Regions from separate parts of the Brasilonema octagenarum UFV-OR1 genome, predicted to be linked through region 2. Evidence: riboswitches for the same ligand, from Rfam matches in the RefSeq annotation. Region 2 holds a riboswitch; the other holds the start of a gene.
What was found. Region 2 has a riboswitch for cobalamin ahead of cobG (precorrin-3B synthase). Riboswitches for the same ligand answer to the same signal wherever they lie in the genome.
Positions count from the first base shown of each region.

Region 1: another riboswitch for cobalamin. It lies ahead of AC5590_RS03260 (DUF1636 domain-containing protein); the one in region 2 lies ahead of cobG (precorrin-3B synthase).

Region 1 is NZ_CAWPKW010000047.1:695-8,111, reverse strand. It holds gene AC5590_RS03280 (GIY-YIG nuclease family protein) at 1-344, shown strand, start outside; gene AC5590_RS03275 (hypothetical protein) at 349-555, shown strand; partial or broken gene AC5590_RS03270 (DUF4346 domain-containing protein) at 728-1,205, opposite strand; gene metE (5-methyltetrahydropteroyltriglutamate--homocysteine S-methyltransferase) at 1,355-3,607, opposite strand; gene AC5590_RS03260 (DUF1636 domain-containing protein) at 4,053-4,433, opposite strand; cobalamin riboswitch at 4,771-4,914, opposite strand; gene AC5590_RS03255 (hypothetical protein) at 4,914-5,108, opposite strand; gene AC5590_RS03250 (GNAT family N-acetyltransferase) at 5,288-5,749, shown strand; gene AC5590_RS03245 (pyridoxamine 5'-phosphate oxidase family protein) at 5,929-6,435, shown strand; gene bcp (thioredoxin-dependent thiol peroxidase) at 6,531-7,052, shown strand; partial or broken gene AC5590_RS03235 (TonB-dependent siderophore receptor) at 7,169-7,417, opposite strand, start outside.
Region 2 is NZ_CAWPKW010000310.1:6,773-14,189, forward strand. It holds gene AC5590_RS27435 (hypothetical protein) at 1-925, shown strand, start outside; gene AC5590_RS27440 (Uma2 family endonuclease) at 981-1,685, opposite strand; gene AC5590_RS27445 (precorrin-2 C(20)-methyltransferase) at 1,725-2,429, opposite strand; gene AC5590_RS27450 (precorrin-8X methylmutase) at 2,426-3,055, opposite strand; gene cobG (precorrin-3B synthase) at 3,289-4,785, opposite strand; cobalamin riboswitch at 4,835-4,989, opposite strand; gene cbiE (precorrin-6y C5,15-methyltransferase (decarboxylating) subunit CbiE) at 5,050-6,255, shown strand; gene AC5590_RS27465 (hypothetical protein) at 6,519-7,417, shown strand, end outside.

The DNA.
Region 1 (7,417 bases), on a different contig from region 2:
CGCGGAGAATTCTAGACGAGATCGCCTTTATTCCCTTTGAGCAATGCCAGCCCTTAAGCCGTGGGTTTGAGAATATTCCTCCTCGTCCTGGCATTTACGCAATCAGGCACAGGACTGACGGATTACTCTACATCGGTAAAACTAAAAGCTTGCGGGGTCGTTTCAGTGGCGGGCATAAAGCTTTTCTGTGGGCATGGCTCGACAAATATGACGATGAGGATGTGCGGATTGCAATGCAGTTGATTTCGCACTGGGAAAGCCCTGCGTTATTATTGGAGCTAGAAGCGATTATTTTAAGAGCCACTGAACCACCTTACAACGTCCAAATTCCGACGGAGATGTAAAGTTATGCAAGCCAAACTTCAAGAACAGCTTTCTCCTGCTGATGCCGAAGCCATCTTAGGACGCTTGCCTGAACGAATTCGCGCCGCTCTAGTTGCTCGTGCGGCTGAAATCGAATATCCTATCGAAGCAGTGGTTGAGATGGCGATCGCTAGCTTTCTTGATACAGAGGCGTTAGGTTTTGCAGATTGTAAACCAGGACGTGGACAGTAAGGTTGTGTGTGAGCAGATCGGTAAATGAGAGGGCGATCGTGGCGGTCTAACAATCCAAATGCAGCGGACGGAATAAAGATGGTTGGTTGAGATGACAAAGAAAGATTATCGGTGTTGTCGCAAAAGCGATCGGCAACCCATCAACCGCACCGTTAAATCATCACAAGCCTATTTAATCTTGTACATAGTCTTGTCCAGTCACCAATGCCAATTCTGCTCGCATAAACTCACGTCCTAAGTAAGCCGCATGATCCAATCGCCTGACTGGGCAGGGTTTTGTTGACTCAAATAGTTGAATACAAATTTCTTTGGCAGTTCTTCCTGTAAACAGGGTAGTTGCTTGTCTTTGCACTTTGACAGTTGCAGGAATGGGCTTTCCGGTTTCTGGATCGATCGCTAATCCTTGCTCATTAATTTCATTGGTAAAATGTTTCGCGCAGATTACAGCGATTTTCATCTATTTGAACCACTATTTTTTATAGGGGTACAAGGCATTGCGCCCCGGAGAGTGTGGTTTATTTACCCGAAAACTGCTGTAAGCCTGCTCCCGGATCTAAATAGATGATAAAGTAACCTGCTGGATCGAGTTCTAAAAATCGCTTGGATAGTTTGTCGTCAATTGCTGTAATTGTTTCTACTGTTGTGATCATCATTTTTTAACTCCAAAACAAAAAGCACCGCACAAATGCGGAGAACGCACAGAATAGTGTAGATAATGAGGCTTTATTGTTAGGTTCCACAATAAGCCTCTTGAAAAAGTCTTAAAGCACTCTCAGACCTTAGTCTGAGGCTATTACTGCTATCTCGGAGGTGCGTTAACTTCCTCCCGCAAGACTTTGGCGGCTTCTACCATGTTTTTCATTGAGGGAATCACCTCTTCCCAACGCCGAGTTTTCAAACCGCAATCTGGATTCACCCAAATTTGTTTTACGGGTAAATTAGCAACTCCAGTCCGCAATTGCTCTAAAATCTGTTCAGTTGTTGGGACTACGGGACTATGGATGTCATAAACTCCATTACCAACTTGATGTGAGTAGCCACCTGATGTTATTTCTCGCAAAGTTTGATTATTGCTGCGACTATTTTCAATCGAAATAACATCAGCATCTAACCGTTCAATATCCTTGATAATGTCACCAAATTCGCAGTAGCACATGTGGGTATGAATTTGAGTTTGAGGTTGGGCTACTGCTGTCGCCAAACGAAATGAATCCACAGCCCAAGAAAGATATTCACTCCACCGTTGAGGCTTTAGAGGTAAACCCTCACGTAGCGCTGGTTCATCTACTTGAATGACTTTTGCACCAGCTGCTTCCAAATCCGCTACCTCATCCCGCAACGCCAAAGCAATTTGAAAAGCTTGTTCTTGACGAGAAATATCCGTCCTGGTGTAAGACCAATTTAAGATAGTTACAGGACCTGTCAACATCCCTTTGATAGGTTTTTCAGTCAATGATTGAGCTACTTTAAACTCACGCACTGTCATAGGCGCAGTACGAATCACATCACCGTAAATAATTGGCGGACGAACATAACGGCTACCGTAACTTTGCACCCAACCATTTTCAGTGAAAGCGAAGCCTGATAACTGCTGTCCAAAAAATTCCACCATGTCGGTGCGTTCAAATTCACCATGAACTAGAACATCTAACCCTAATTCCTCCTGTAGTTTAATACTCTTGGCAATTTCAACATCAATTGCAGCTTGGTACGCTTGCTGACTCAACTCACCCCGTTTATAGCGTACTCGGAGTTGACGAACTTCAGAAGTTTGGGGAAAAGAGCCAATTGTGGTTGTCGGGAACAGAGGAAGATGAATTTGGGAATCAAGACGCAATCCATAGGATAAGGAGCGCTGAAAATCATCAATCTTCAGAGTTTTTCTTCTTTCTTGAATTGAGTGATTTACTGGACTAAACTGCTCGAATTGACTCCAGCTTGACTCAAGAAATTCTTGCTCTGTTTTGGTATTGTCTCCTATGATTGTTCGAGCCAATAACACCACTTCTTGAAGTTTCTGTTCTGCAAAACTTAAAACATTTCTTAATGCTGATGGCAGTTGTTTTTCTCCTTTAGCATCGTAGGGAACAAACTGCAAAGAAGCTGATGGCTGAATATCTAGAGACTTTACATGTAAATTGTCTACAATCTCTTGCAATACGGAGAGAACTTGTTCTGGACGAATTTGCCAAATGTTTCTGGCATCTATAATTCCTAATCCCAGTCGCTTATCTTCAGGGAAACCGTAAGTTTTGATTAACTCTAAGTTTCGTCCGCGAGTGAAGTCCAAACTAATTGCGCTGACTGGTAATTCTATCACCCAAGGATAGGTTTCCCCTAAATCATCAAAGTAAGTAACTAGGTGTAGGGGTAGTTCTACAGACTCAAGTGAGTTATAAACTGTTTGAAAGTGTTTTTTCCAGGAATTGGCATCACCCAAAACTAAGGCAGGTTCGTGCATTTGCACTTCGTCTACTCCCAGATTTTTCAGTTCTGTGAGTAGGTTAATGTAGAGTGGTATTAGCTTTGATACCGCCTCGTCAATATTTGATTCTAGTTTGCTTAAGCGCAGGAGTGTACAGGGACTAAGTATAATGGGGATTGCCCTTTTACCTAATATCTTTTGGGCGCGCTGGACTGTTTGTAAAAAGTCGCTGAAATCTGCTGACAGGATTTCTGAGGCGATTTCAGGGACAAGATAGTGATAGTTAGTATCGAACCACTTTGTCATTTCAAGAGCGGGAATTCCTTCTTTCCCTCGTGCCATTGCAAAGTAGCGTTCTAAGCCGGAAAACTGTTGGAAGGGTTCGGGAATTAAACCAAAACGAAACGCCCAGTCAAGTACATGATCGTAGAGTCTGGTATCTCCAATCCCAATTTTTTCAATTCCTGCATCTAACTGGGTTTTCCAGTTAGCTTCTTCAACTTCTGTTACTGTTTGTAACAACGATTCTGCTGCTATCTTTCCACTCCAAAAGGCTTCTAGTGATTTCTTGACTTCCCTATTTTTACCAATACGGGGATAGCCTAATGTTGCACTTTTAATCTGCATGAGTTTATCTTATTAATGAAAACTAATGATTTGGGTACTACAGCGCCGCTACAGTAGTCAAAAAGGAGGCAAAAAACCCGGTTTCTCTCTGTCGAAAAACTTGAGATCTCGTATACTCAACTCAAATAAACCGGGTTTTTGGGATTAATGTACCGGCGCTCTAGGGATTGGGAACTGAGAACTTTTAGTCATACCGAAATCCGCTTTTCTAACCCCCTTTTAACCCAGGCGATTAGAAATCGCGCGCCAGGTGCTAACTCCTGCGGAGACGCTGCGCGTTCGCGTAGCGTGCGCCTTGCGCTTACAAGTCGGCAAAGCTGCCCAACGCACTGGCTTGACTACACAAACAAAGTCCGCCTACGCGGACTAAATAACAAAGGGGGTATTAGATCCGGATTTGGTATCAGTCCTCAATGAACAACAAGTTAGGTTTAATTTCGCCCACTTAATTAAGTGGTGGAATCTTTGCCAAAATCCCCTTTTTCAGTGCTTGGGGTCGTTCTGACCAAGGCAGTGAACCATCGGGTTTAGCGTAGTATTGACTGGCACATTGCAGAATGGCTTCGGCGCTACTGTCAACTGGCAAATCGCCAAAGAGATAGGTTAATTTATCTTGGGCAGCAAAGGCAATGACACAAGAGCGATTACAAGCACTCATGCATTCAACTCCCTGAATTGGGAAATTATTTCGCAATTCCCAGTTTTGCGCAAGTTCCTGAAGCTGCTGTAGTAGTTGTTGACCACCACTTTCACCAACTCGCTTGCCGTCTTGCCAGGTACTAGCACAAGTCCTGCAAACAAATAAAGTATGTTGTTTGTTGATCATTGATTTTGAAGTGTATGGGAGGAAGTTCAAACCGCAAATCTCACACAGTGTTGCCAACACCAAAGTCCAGCCCTGCTGACTGTGTGAAAACTATTGCAAAGAATTCTTAACTATCAAGAACAACTCTAAACATTTACACCTAGAAAAAACTAGTACGAATGAGAGCTATACCTAGAGTCGTAATTTTTACCGTCAACTAATCGTATATCCGTGCCTATTGTAGCAAGACATCATCTTGAATGCATCTGTGCCACTATGAGAACGTGAAGCTGGCAAATTGTATAAATTTGTAAAAACATTCATGGGATTGTTCATCTGTACCTCGCAGACGTGCAGAACTAACAAGTTAACTTCGGCGGGCATCCTGGCTGAGAGATACTTATCTCCTTTACAGTTGCGGGACAGCGCCGGATTTACACCGGACTTTCCCCCTTACCTCTAATGGCTGACCCCCATTAGAACCGACTTTATAACAATACCTTACCATACTTCTATCCCACAAATGTCGTCAATCACAATCTTGGGAAAGTCATCGTTTTTCCACGAGTCCTGCGTGGTTTTTTGACCAAATTTGACTTTTGCAAGAGGCTGATTGTGAGCGATCGCGCCTTGCGCGGCTCCCTGCTGGAGCATCGCCTTCCTTATAATTGCTTTGTTTTGCAACTGATCTGTCACGCCAAAACAAGTGGATACAGTTGAAACATAGCGCTTCTCGGTTGCGTGCAATACACAACTGTAGAGACGTTACATTTACGTGCTCTACATTATTCGTAGTGGTGTATGTGATTCAAATGAGAACCGCTATATAAGCCAGTGGATAAATTCCTTAAGCGTGACATTAATCAAGAAAAACTATGAAACAGAACAATGTGTCCTTGCCAACTGAGTGTACGCTTCGCAGTGCAACATCTGAGGATATCTGGTCTATTCGGTTGTTGGTACTGCGCGCAAAACTTGACCCTACCCAAATACGATGGCAGCAATTCTGGGTAATAGAATGTAACAAGCAATTAATCGCTTGCGGACAATTACGCAACTTCTCTGGTGCCCAAGAACTCGGTAGTTTGGTTGTCTTACCAGCTTGGAGAAGTCGAGGTTTGGGGAGTTTTCTGACACAGCATTTGATTACCCAGGCGACTCAACCACTTTATTTAGAGTGTCTGGGTGAGAAACTGGCGCAGTTTTACAGTCGCTTTGGTTTTGTGGCAATTTCCTTTGAGGAGTTACCACCATCTCTCAAACGCAAGTTTGGATTATCTCAATTAGCAAAGAAGTTGATAAAAGTTCCTGTTGTGTTTATGAAGTATCAAGAATAGCTTTTTTTGTTTATTTACCTCCATTTACGTACCTCTTCTGGCGGCTAAACTCCACCTTTGGACTCAAGTCACTGTTGTATGCAAGCGCTAACACTATAAGAGAGCTTTAGTGTGCCTAGAATTGACTTGCAGTAAAGTGCTCATATTCAAACTAGATAGTACAGACAAGAGTAGGAAAAATGACAGATTCAGAAAACCGCAACGAACAAATTAAGAAGCTACGTGAACTGATCAAAGATATTGACATTGGGATGCTGACTACAGTAGATGAAGACGGGACTTTGCGCAGTCGTCCGATGTCAATTAACTCAGAGGTCGAACCTGATGGCGATCTTTGGTTCTTTACCTACGCCAGTTCTCATAAGGTAAGAGAAATTGAGCAGCAAGAGCGAGTCAACGTCAGTTTTTCTGATCCACAAAAGCAGAGCTATGTTTCAGTGTCGGGTTCAGCTCAATTGGTACGCGATCGCAACAAACTACAGCAGCTGTGGAAACCACAACTAAAAGCTTGGTTTCCCAAGGAACTAGATGAACCTGATATTGCTTTGCTCAAAGTTAGTGTAGAAAAGGCTGAGTATTGGGATGCTCCTTCGAGTTTTGTCGCGCACACAATTGCACTGGTGAAGGCGATGACAACAGGAGAAAAACCCAATGTTGGCGAAAATGAAAAAGTTACTTTGAAATAATCAAAAAGTAAGATAATCGCAACACAAAAACTCGGGTTCTTTGAGAAACCGAGTTTCTAGTATTCTGTTAAAGATATTATCTAGATAATTGTATGGTGAACAACATACCTCAACAGGGGCAAAAACCTCCTGATTTCTCTGCGATAGATCAAGACGGTAACCAACTTAGTCTAGGTGATTTCTCTGGTCAATGGGTGGTCCTTTATTTCTACCCCAAAGATGACACTCCTGGTTGTACCACTGAAGCTAAAGATTTTAGCGAGTTATCTCAAGACTTTAGTAAATTAGGAGCGAAAATCTTGGGTGTCAGTCCAGATTCACAAAAATCTCATTGCAAAGTTATTAATAAGCATAACTTATCAATAACTTTGTTAAGTGATCCAGAGCATCAAGTTGCTGAAGCTTACGGTGCGTGGCGATTGAAAAAGTTTATGGGTAAAGAGTACATGGGTGTAGAGCGTTCAACTTTTATCATCGCACCTGACCAAACAATCGCTTACACTTGGGCAAAGGTGAAAGCCAAAGGTCATGCAACTGCTGTGCTGGCTCAATTGCGAGAATTGATAGGCTCAGATTTTGCACCAGGGCAAACGCATGTAAATAGAGCTGATATATGAATAATGGGTTTGTTGCTTGCCCTTGATCGTTTACCCTGTTCGACGCCGACTCAAAATAGTCAACCTCAAACAGATTCTTGAAATTAATCGCTGCCCGGAACCCGTTTCGTTTATGGTCAAAACTCCCAGCGAATCGTGCCCTGCACTGTGAATGGATCGCCATAGAAAAGACCTATGCTACTATTCCTGCTAGATTCAAAATAGTCTACATCAAACAGATTCTTGAAATTAATCGCTGCCCGGAATCTATCTCGTTTATAGAAGATAGCAGCATCGGTGCGGAGATAACTCGGTAATTCAAACGTATTGTTTAGATCTCCTTGTCTATCGCCGACGAAAAACAATCCTCCACCAACGCCAAATCC
Region 2 (7,417 bases):
CCAAGCGCAAGAACACAAAGACGATCCCAAAGAAACCACTGCTTCTGATCACGAGCATAAGCCGGAAATAGAAGAACCTGGTGCAATCTTTCAAGCTGTTGGAGTTATTACTGGGAAAGTCGCTTTTAGCGAAGAGAACAGAAGCACTATCATAATTGGGAACAAAGAGTATCCTCTCTTTTACGCGCCCAAGAAACAGCGAGCATTTGATGCATTAAAGAAAGAAGTACAGGCAACGGGCGAAGCCACTCAACGGTTGGTTGTTTACCCGCGTTTTACCCATTTCCCTAGACGCGATCAACCCGCCCAGGTTTCGTTTCAAGTCGTTGGGTTTGACAAAGGACGTGAAACAAAAGGGGCGGCATCCGAGGAACTTTCCGACATGGAGTTTAAACTCTGTGGATTATGGCAGTTCATCCCCGTTTGCCCTACTCCCTGCATCTCTATATTCCGAAATTTTACCAAAGAGCGGCTGGATCATGTAAAAAAATCGGAACCAGCAAAAAAGGTAAAATTCATGAAAGCTAGTCATCTGCCACTGTTTTGGAGGGATGCGCCAGTTCCGCCGTTCAGATTCAATCCCAAGGCTGACAAAGAACAGCAAGGCAAGCCAGTTTTCGTGCAGATCAAAGCTAAATTTATGCCTGGGCGGGATGCTTTTGCTTTTGATTCGTTGCTGGGGTTGCCGTTGGAGAAGCCACCCAAGTTCCTAAAAGTCAGCAAGGAAGATAAGGCGACAGCGTTGAAAGAGAAGAGGGACGCTGAAAGAGCTGCTGGCAAGGATGTTGGGGGATACGAACGTAAGCCACCGTATACAGTCAGACCCAAAGGTCATTTTAGTGAAAAACCAATGACCGAAAAACCAATGACCGAAAAACCAATGTTCGAAAAACCAAAGCCGAAACCAAAACCACAACAACAGTAGTAAAAAAGAAACTCCCTCGTATACCAAGGGAGTTTCTGCATCTGCGTGACTACACTCAAGAATTGCTCCCAGCTTGAAAAATCTGTTGGGCAGTTAAGCTAAGTTCTGGAAATGTTGGGGATTGAATGCGTTCATCTCCCCTAAACTGAGTAACTTGGTATTCACCTTCCACCAAATAGTAAATAGAAATAGTAGGTTGTTTGGGGTTACCGATGAACTTATGAGCGCCAAGAGCAAGATAATCTATAATCCAATATTCAGGAATTCCAATTCCTTCATACTCACCATATTTTTTGTAGTAATCATCTCGCCAATTAGTACTCACCCTTACGGGTTCGTCAGTTGCTACCCTTCGGGAAGCCGCCCTCCGGGCGTCTACAACGCGGGGAACCCGCGCAACGCACTGACTCACTACCTCAACCACCAGAGGAATTGATGCACCTTGAGTTACAGTAGATTCCTTTTTCCAAAGTGGTTCCGTTGCCAAATTAGGGCGATTTAGTATCAACACATCTGGCGAGTAACCTGATTCACTTTCAGGTGGTTTAACTAGTGCTGTTTTAGGTATGGAATAGGGAAGCTTTAATCGTTTAATTTCCACTGCTATTTCTAGCGTTAAAAAACCTGTGATGTCTTCATGATCTCCCAATGGTTGCGGCATTTCAACGATTACCCCATCATGCAGTTCATAGCGTCTTCCATCTGGTTTCCACTCCACAAATTCTTGAAATGTCACTAGTTTGCGTAGGGTTTGAGTCATCTATTTTCCTCCTTTTGTTGTTGCTGCTTTCTACCTCACTTATAAATGACTCTTACTCGGCACTAAAATCATCGAAAAATAAGGCACTTGGGATGGATCCATATCATCCAAAGAAACAACTCGCTGGTTTGCCATCGTCCCTCGTTCAATGTAACGCGCCCGTGATGCCAGTCCTAATTTATGCAACACATCACGAACTTTTGTAAAATGCCGTCGCAGTTTGATAATGACAGCAGCATCAGCATTTAACAATTGTGCTTCCAAAACTTCGGCTGGTAGAGGAGCTGGTAGTACGCTGAAAACATCGTTACGATAACTCAGGGGGACTGCTAGTGCTGAAGCACACCCCATTGGTGAAGAAACTCCTGGCACGACTTCTGTTTCAAAATGGTCAGACAGTCGTGTGAATACGTACATAAAAGAGCCGTAAAACAACGGATCGCCCTCGCACAGTACCACCACATCCCGTCCAGCAGCAAGATGTTCTTGTATAGGAATGACAACCTCGTCATAAATAGGTTGTGCAGCATACGGATCAAGAGCGCGGGGAAGATGATACTGTACCTCGATTTGATTGCCAGGAAGATATTCAGCTACGATACCTCTAGCTATACTTTCCTTATCATCTGCAGATTGATAGGCGACTACTGGGCAAGAACGTAATAGCCGCAGTGCTTTTAATGTTATAAGTTCTGGATCACCAGGACCAACACCAACTCCATAAAGACGACCTTTGTTCATCATTCTTCCTCCGTTGCTAAGGCGTTAACTGCGGCGGCGGCGATCGCACTCCCACCCCGCCGACCATGTAATGTCATAAATGGCACACCACGACTATCTGCAGCCAGTGCTGCTTTCGATTCTGCCGCACCCACAAACCCAACAGGAAAACCCAGAATGAGAGCTGGTTTTGGTGCCCCAGCGCTCAACATTTCTAGTAACCGAAACAAAACAGTCGGTGCGTTGCCAATTGTAACCACAGCCCCTTCTAACACTGGTAGCCACAATTCCAAAGCAGCTGCAGAACGGGTGGTTCCCAGTTTTTGAGCAAGTTCTGGCACATCGGGATGATTGAGGGTGCAAATCACTGAATTGTCTGCTGGTAGTCGTCGCCGCGTAATACCTTCTGCTACCATCCGACAATCACACAAAATCGGTGCCCCTGCTGCTAAAGCTGTACGCCCAGATTCTACAGCTGTTGGTGAAGCTGCTAAGTCATAAACAATATCTGTCATCCCACAAGCATGAATCAGACGCACGGCAACATTTGCGACATCGGGAGCAAGTACAGACAGATTTGCCTCAGAACGAATCATGGCAAAGGATTTATGATATATTTTGTTACCGTCTTTTATGTAGTCAATAGTCATTTGTTAGTTGTTACTCTTATCCCATCCAAAAAAGACTTATTTAACGAACCGCCAAGACGAGCGACTGCGTTGCGGAGCCAGTACTGCAGGAGGGTTTCCCGACCTAGGTATCTGGCGTTGGGGTTCCCCCCGTTGTAGCACCTGGCGTGCCAAGAACCCCAAGAAAAAGATAGGTAATTTTGTAGGGGAAGGCGGTAGTTGTTAGTTGTTTGTTTATTAACCACTAACTACTCTTATTTATCAAACAACCGTTGCAAGTCTGCAATTACATATTGGTTGACAAATTCACCAAATGATGTATTGGAAGCATCACGTTCTGCCATATATATTTGCAACATTCGCTCTAGCAGTGAAGGTAATTCTGTAAAGGACACCCAACCGTAAAGTTCTCGTCCAAATTTTTCGTGACTATCACCATCACCTACGCAGACTTTATAACCTTCCACCACTTCCCCTTTATCTTCAATATTGAAACCAACAAGAGCAATATCGCTCCTGCTATGCTGAGCACAGGATTTTTCGCAACCTGTGAAGTGAATGTTGACTGGTTGGTCAAGAATAACGCGATCATTCAAGTATTGCGCTAATGCTAGGGCATGATTTTTGGTATCTGTTGCTGAAGACGCACATCCGGTGTTACCAGCGCAAGCAACTAGGGCACTGCGAATATTAGTTGCAGACCAATGCAATCCTAAGTTTTCAATTTTACTTTGTATCTTGGGAATCCACTGTTGAGGAATATCTGATATCAAAAGATTTTGCCAAGGTGTCAGCCTAAGTGTAGCATTAGCATAGGTTTCAGCTATATCCGCTAACCCACGTATTTGTAAAGTATTTAATCTACCAACTGGTACGACAACACCAATGTAGGACAATCCTTTGTGTCGTTGGGGATGGACACCTATGTGTTGGTATTTAGAATAGACATTGCATCCAATATCTCTATATTCCTCCTTAATTTGTGTATGACTGCTTTTCACAGAAAAACGCCGTAGTGGATAGGGAAGATGACGTTCAACTTCTTGAAGAAATCTTTCTATACCTAAGTTGTTCAAAATCTCCCAAAAACGTGGCTGACGTGACTTGCGATGAGGAATTGTGTTTCCAATCTCTAGTGTGAGATGCTGCAAATAGACTTGTGCCAATGCACCTACAACCTCAACACACTCTTCTGGTTTTAGCAGGATGTCTGTATCAATAAATGGTTCAAACAGCGATGTACCCAAGTTCAGTTTGAACCGGAAGTAAACGTTATTATCAACCATAACCGCAGTCAGGGCGATATCGTTTGATCGTTCGCCAATCGACACAGAACCACCGCCATCAAAAGCAACGCTGAATTTAGGTGAAAGTGGCGCTAGCTCTGGGTGAGTGGTAATGTAGTGATCTAATTTGCTGATGAGAGGTCGAGTATCAATTAATTCGTATAAGTCGATGCCAGACGTGGGACTACCCATGATATTGCGGAGATGATCAACCTCTGGAACGGCTGAAGCTATACCAATATCTTGTAGGACTCTTAAAAATTTAGCCGGAATCTCTGTACGGATTGCACGGATTTGGAGGTTGGCACGATTGGTAATATTAGTGTAACCAGTTCCCAACTCGTCAGCTAAGTCAGCGATGACACGAAACTGCTGACTAGTCAGTATTCCTCCAGGTACACGGATGCGAGATAAAATACCATCTCGCGCGGACGTTTGATAAAAAAGACCAGGACAACCAGACACGCCTACAACTCCTTCCCCGTGCGACGCAGAGAGCAGATAACAACTGTGTGTACAAGACACCCTTGGAGTCAGCATTCTGACTAACCGAATTTGTTGGTTGTTAGCTGTTTTATCAACTACTAAGCACTAGCAAAATCGGATTACAGCTGCGGCACAGTACCGGAATTTCACCGGACTTTCCCGACTCCAAGTGTGTAGTTTAGCATGAGATAATAGCCATACTTCTTTTTGCCAAATCTTCTTGATTCTTCCATTAGTCGCCAGATGCAGAAATGGTTATCGGTAGTGGGTATTGGTGAGGATGGGCTATCGGGATTGAGTGCGATTGCCTATTCTCTCCTTGAACATGCACAAGTGATAGTCGGGGGAAAACGCCATCTCGCCATGTTACCACCAGACGATTCACGAGAAAAACTCATTTGGACTTCCCCCATCAGTCATTCTATAGAAGAAATTCTCCGTCGCCGGGGTCAATCTGTATGCGTTTTGGCAAGTGGCGATCCCATGTGCTTTGGTATCGGTGTCACTCTCTCCCGCCAGATTCCTATTTCTGAGATGACTATCATCCCCGCCCCTTCATCCTTCAGCCTTGCTTGTGCCAGACTAGGATGGTCACTCACTGAAGTAGAGACATTAAGCTTAAACGCTCGTCCTCCTGCTCTCATCCAAGCGGCTATCTACCCAGGAGCACGTCTTCTGATTTTAAGCGAAGGCAAGGAAACCCCAGCAATTGTCGCTGAAATCTTGACAAAGCGGGGTTTTAGTGATAGTAAAATTACCGTCCTAGAACATATGGGCGGTTATCAGGAGAGAATTATCGCAGGCACAGCCGCTTCATGGACGACAACAGAAATAGCTGATTTGAATACGATCGCTGTAGAGTGTATTGCTGATGCTGGAGTTTTCCCCTTACCTCGGTTAGCAGGACTACCAGATGATGCGTATCATCATGATGGACAGTTGACTAAGCGCGAAGTGCGAGCAATAACACTTTCTGCTTTAGCTCCCACACCGGGACAGTTGTTGTGGGATGTGGGTGCGGGGTGTGGTTCGATTGGTATTGAGTGGATGCGGAGTCATTCTCGGTGTCGGGCGATCGCCATAGAACAAAACTCCACCCGACTACAATATATTGCTGACAACGCCGCCGCCCTTGGTACACCTTATTTACAAATTGTTGCGGGTAAAGCTCCCGCTGCATTGAATGATTTGCCCCAACCCGACGCTATCTTTATTGGCGGTGGTGCAACAACAGAAGGTTTATTCGAGGTGTGTTGGGAAGCTTTGCGTCCGGGAGGGCGTTTTGTTGCTAATGCTGTGACGATTGAAAGTGAGCAGAAGTTGTTGCAATGGCACAATCAGGTAGGCGGGGAGTTGATTCGTGTTGCTGTTCAACGGGCTGCACCTATTGGCGGGTTTTTGGGGTGGAAGCCGATGGTGCCGGTGACGCAGTGGGTGGTGAGGAAGTAGTTGGAAGCGAGTATCTTTTCGAGTTATTTGTCAGGTGGACAGGGCTTGATGTATAAAATTACAGTATATTTGCTCCACAAATATACTGTAATTTTCACTCTATATTTCCTGAAGAGGGATCTGTTGATCTGTAGCCAAGGGATGCTTTAAACTTCGGCTGTGTCTCATATGTGACCTGCCACTGATAAGCTTTGCCGTAAGACCACTTTGTTTGTCATATTACTAAAGTAGATATCTGAGGATGTACAGAAACATTAAAGCCAATGCTATATCAGATAATAGTCAAAGTTGAGTCTGAAGCAATTTACCACCAACCATATAAATTAGAGATTGATAACTTTATCCTCGGAGTAATGCTCAGTCCAGATAAGGTGGTAGAGGAGCTAAGCATTGCTCTAAGGGTAAAGAATTATCAGGATTTTTTACCCCAAGTTAGTTCAGATATAGAAAGCCAGATTACTCGGATAGATATGCGAGATTCGCCGCTGTGTTTTTTACTCGTTGATCTCGCGCAACATATTGAAGCTCTTGGTAGCTTTTGGTTTGGAATTAAAAAGATCTATTGGGAGAGTCCAAAAAGAGCTTGGATAGCTGAATCATTTGAGGAGCAGGAGGCTCTTGAATTTTCAACGCATGATTTTCAGCAAGAGTCTCATGAAAATAAATGCTACAGAGAAATGTCTCCAGGAATGCTAGCATCTCTGGTACAGAATCGTCTCCTTCACCAACATTTAGTTTTGCCAATGTCGTTCTATCGAGAAGCATGTAATGACTTTAGCTCTGGTAGATACACAAGTTCCTTTATCAACTTCTACTTCTATCTAGATGACTTATACGGACAAGGCAAAACAAAAAACAAAGAAGTAGAAAAATTATTTAAGTCATCGGAGCATATCAGGAAAGCTATTGAGCAAACTATACAACTTTATCAAAATGTAGGTGATTCGGAAAATTTCGATCAATTAAAGAAGTTCCTTGATATGGAAAAGTGTGAGTTTAATGTCGATGGAATAATCGAGCTGATAGTACAGGTGCGTGGTAATTTATCACACTTTTCTCAAAAAAGCTCCAAGAAAAAGGGGCATCCTCTAAATCAAAGGGAGTTCAGAAGCATGGCGTATCTTATAAACTCAATTTGCATCCACACATTTATAGAACTTAC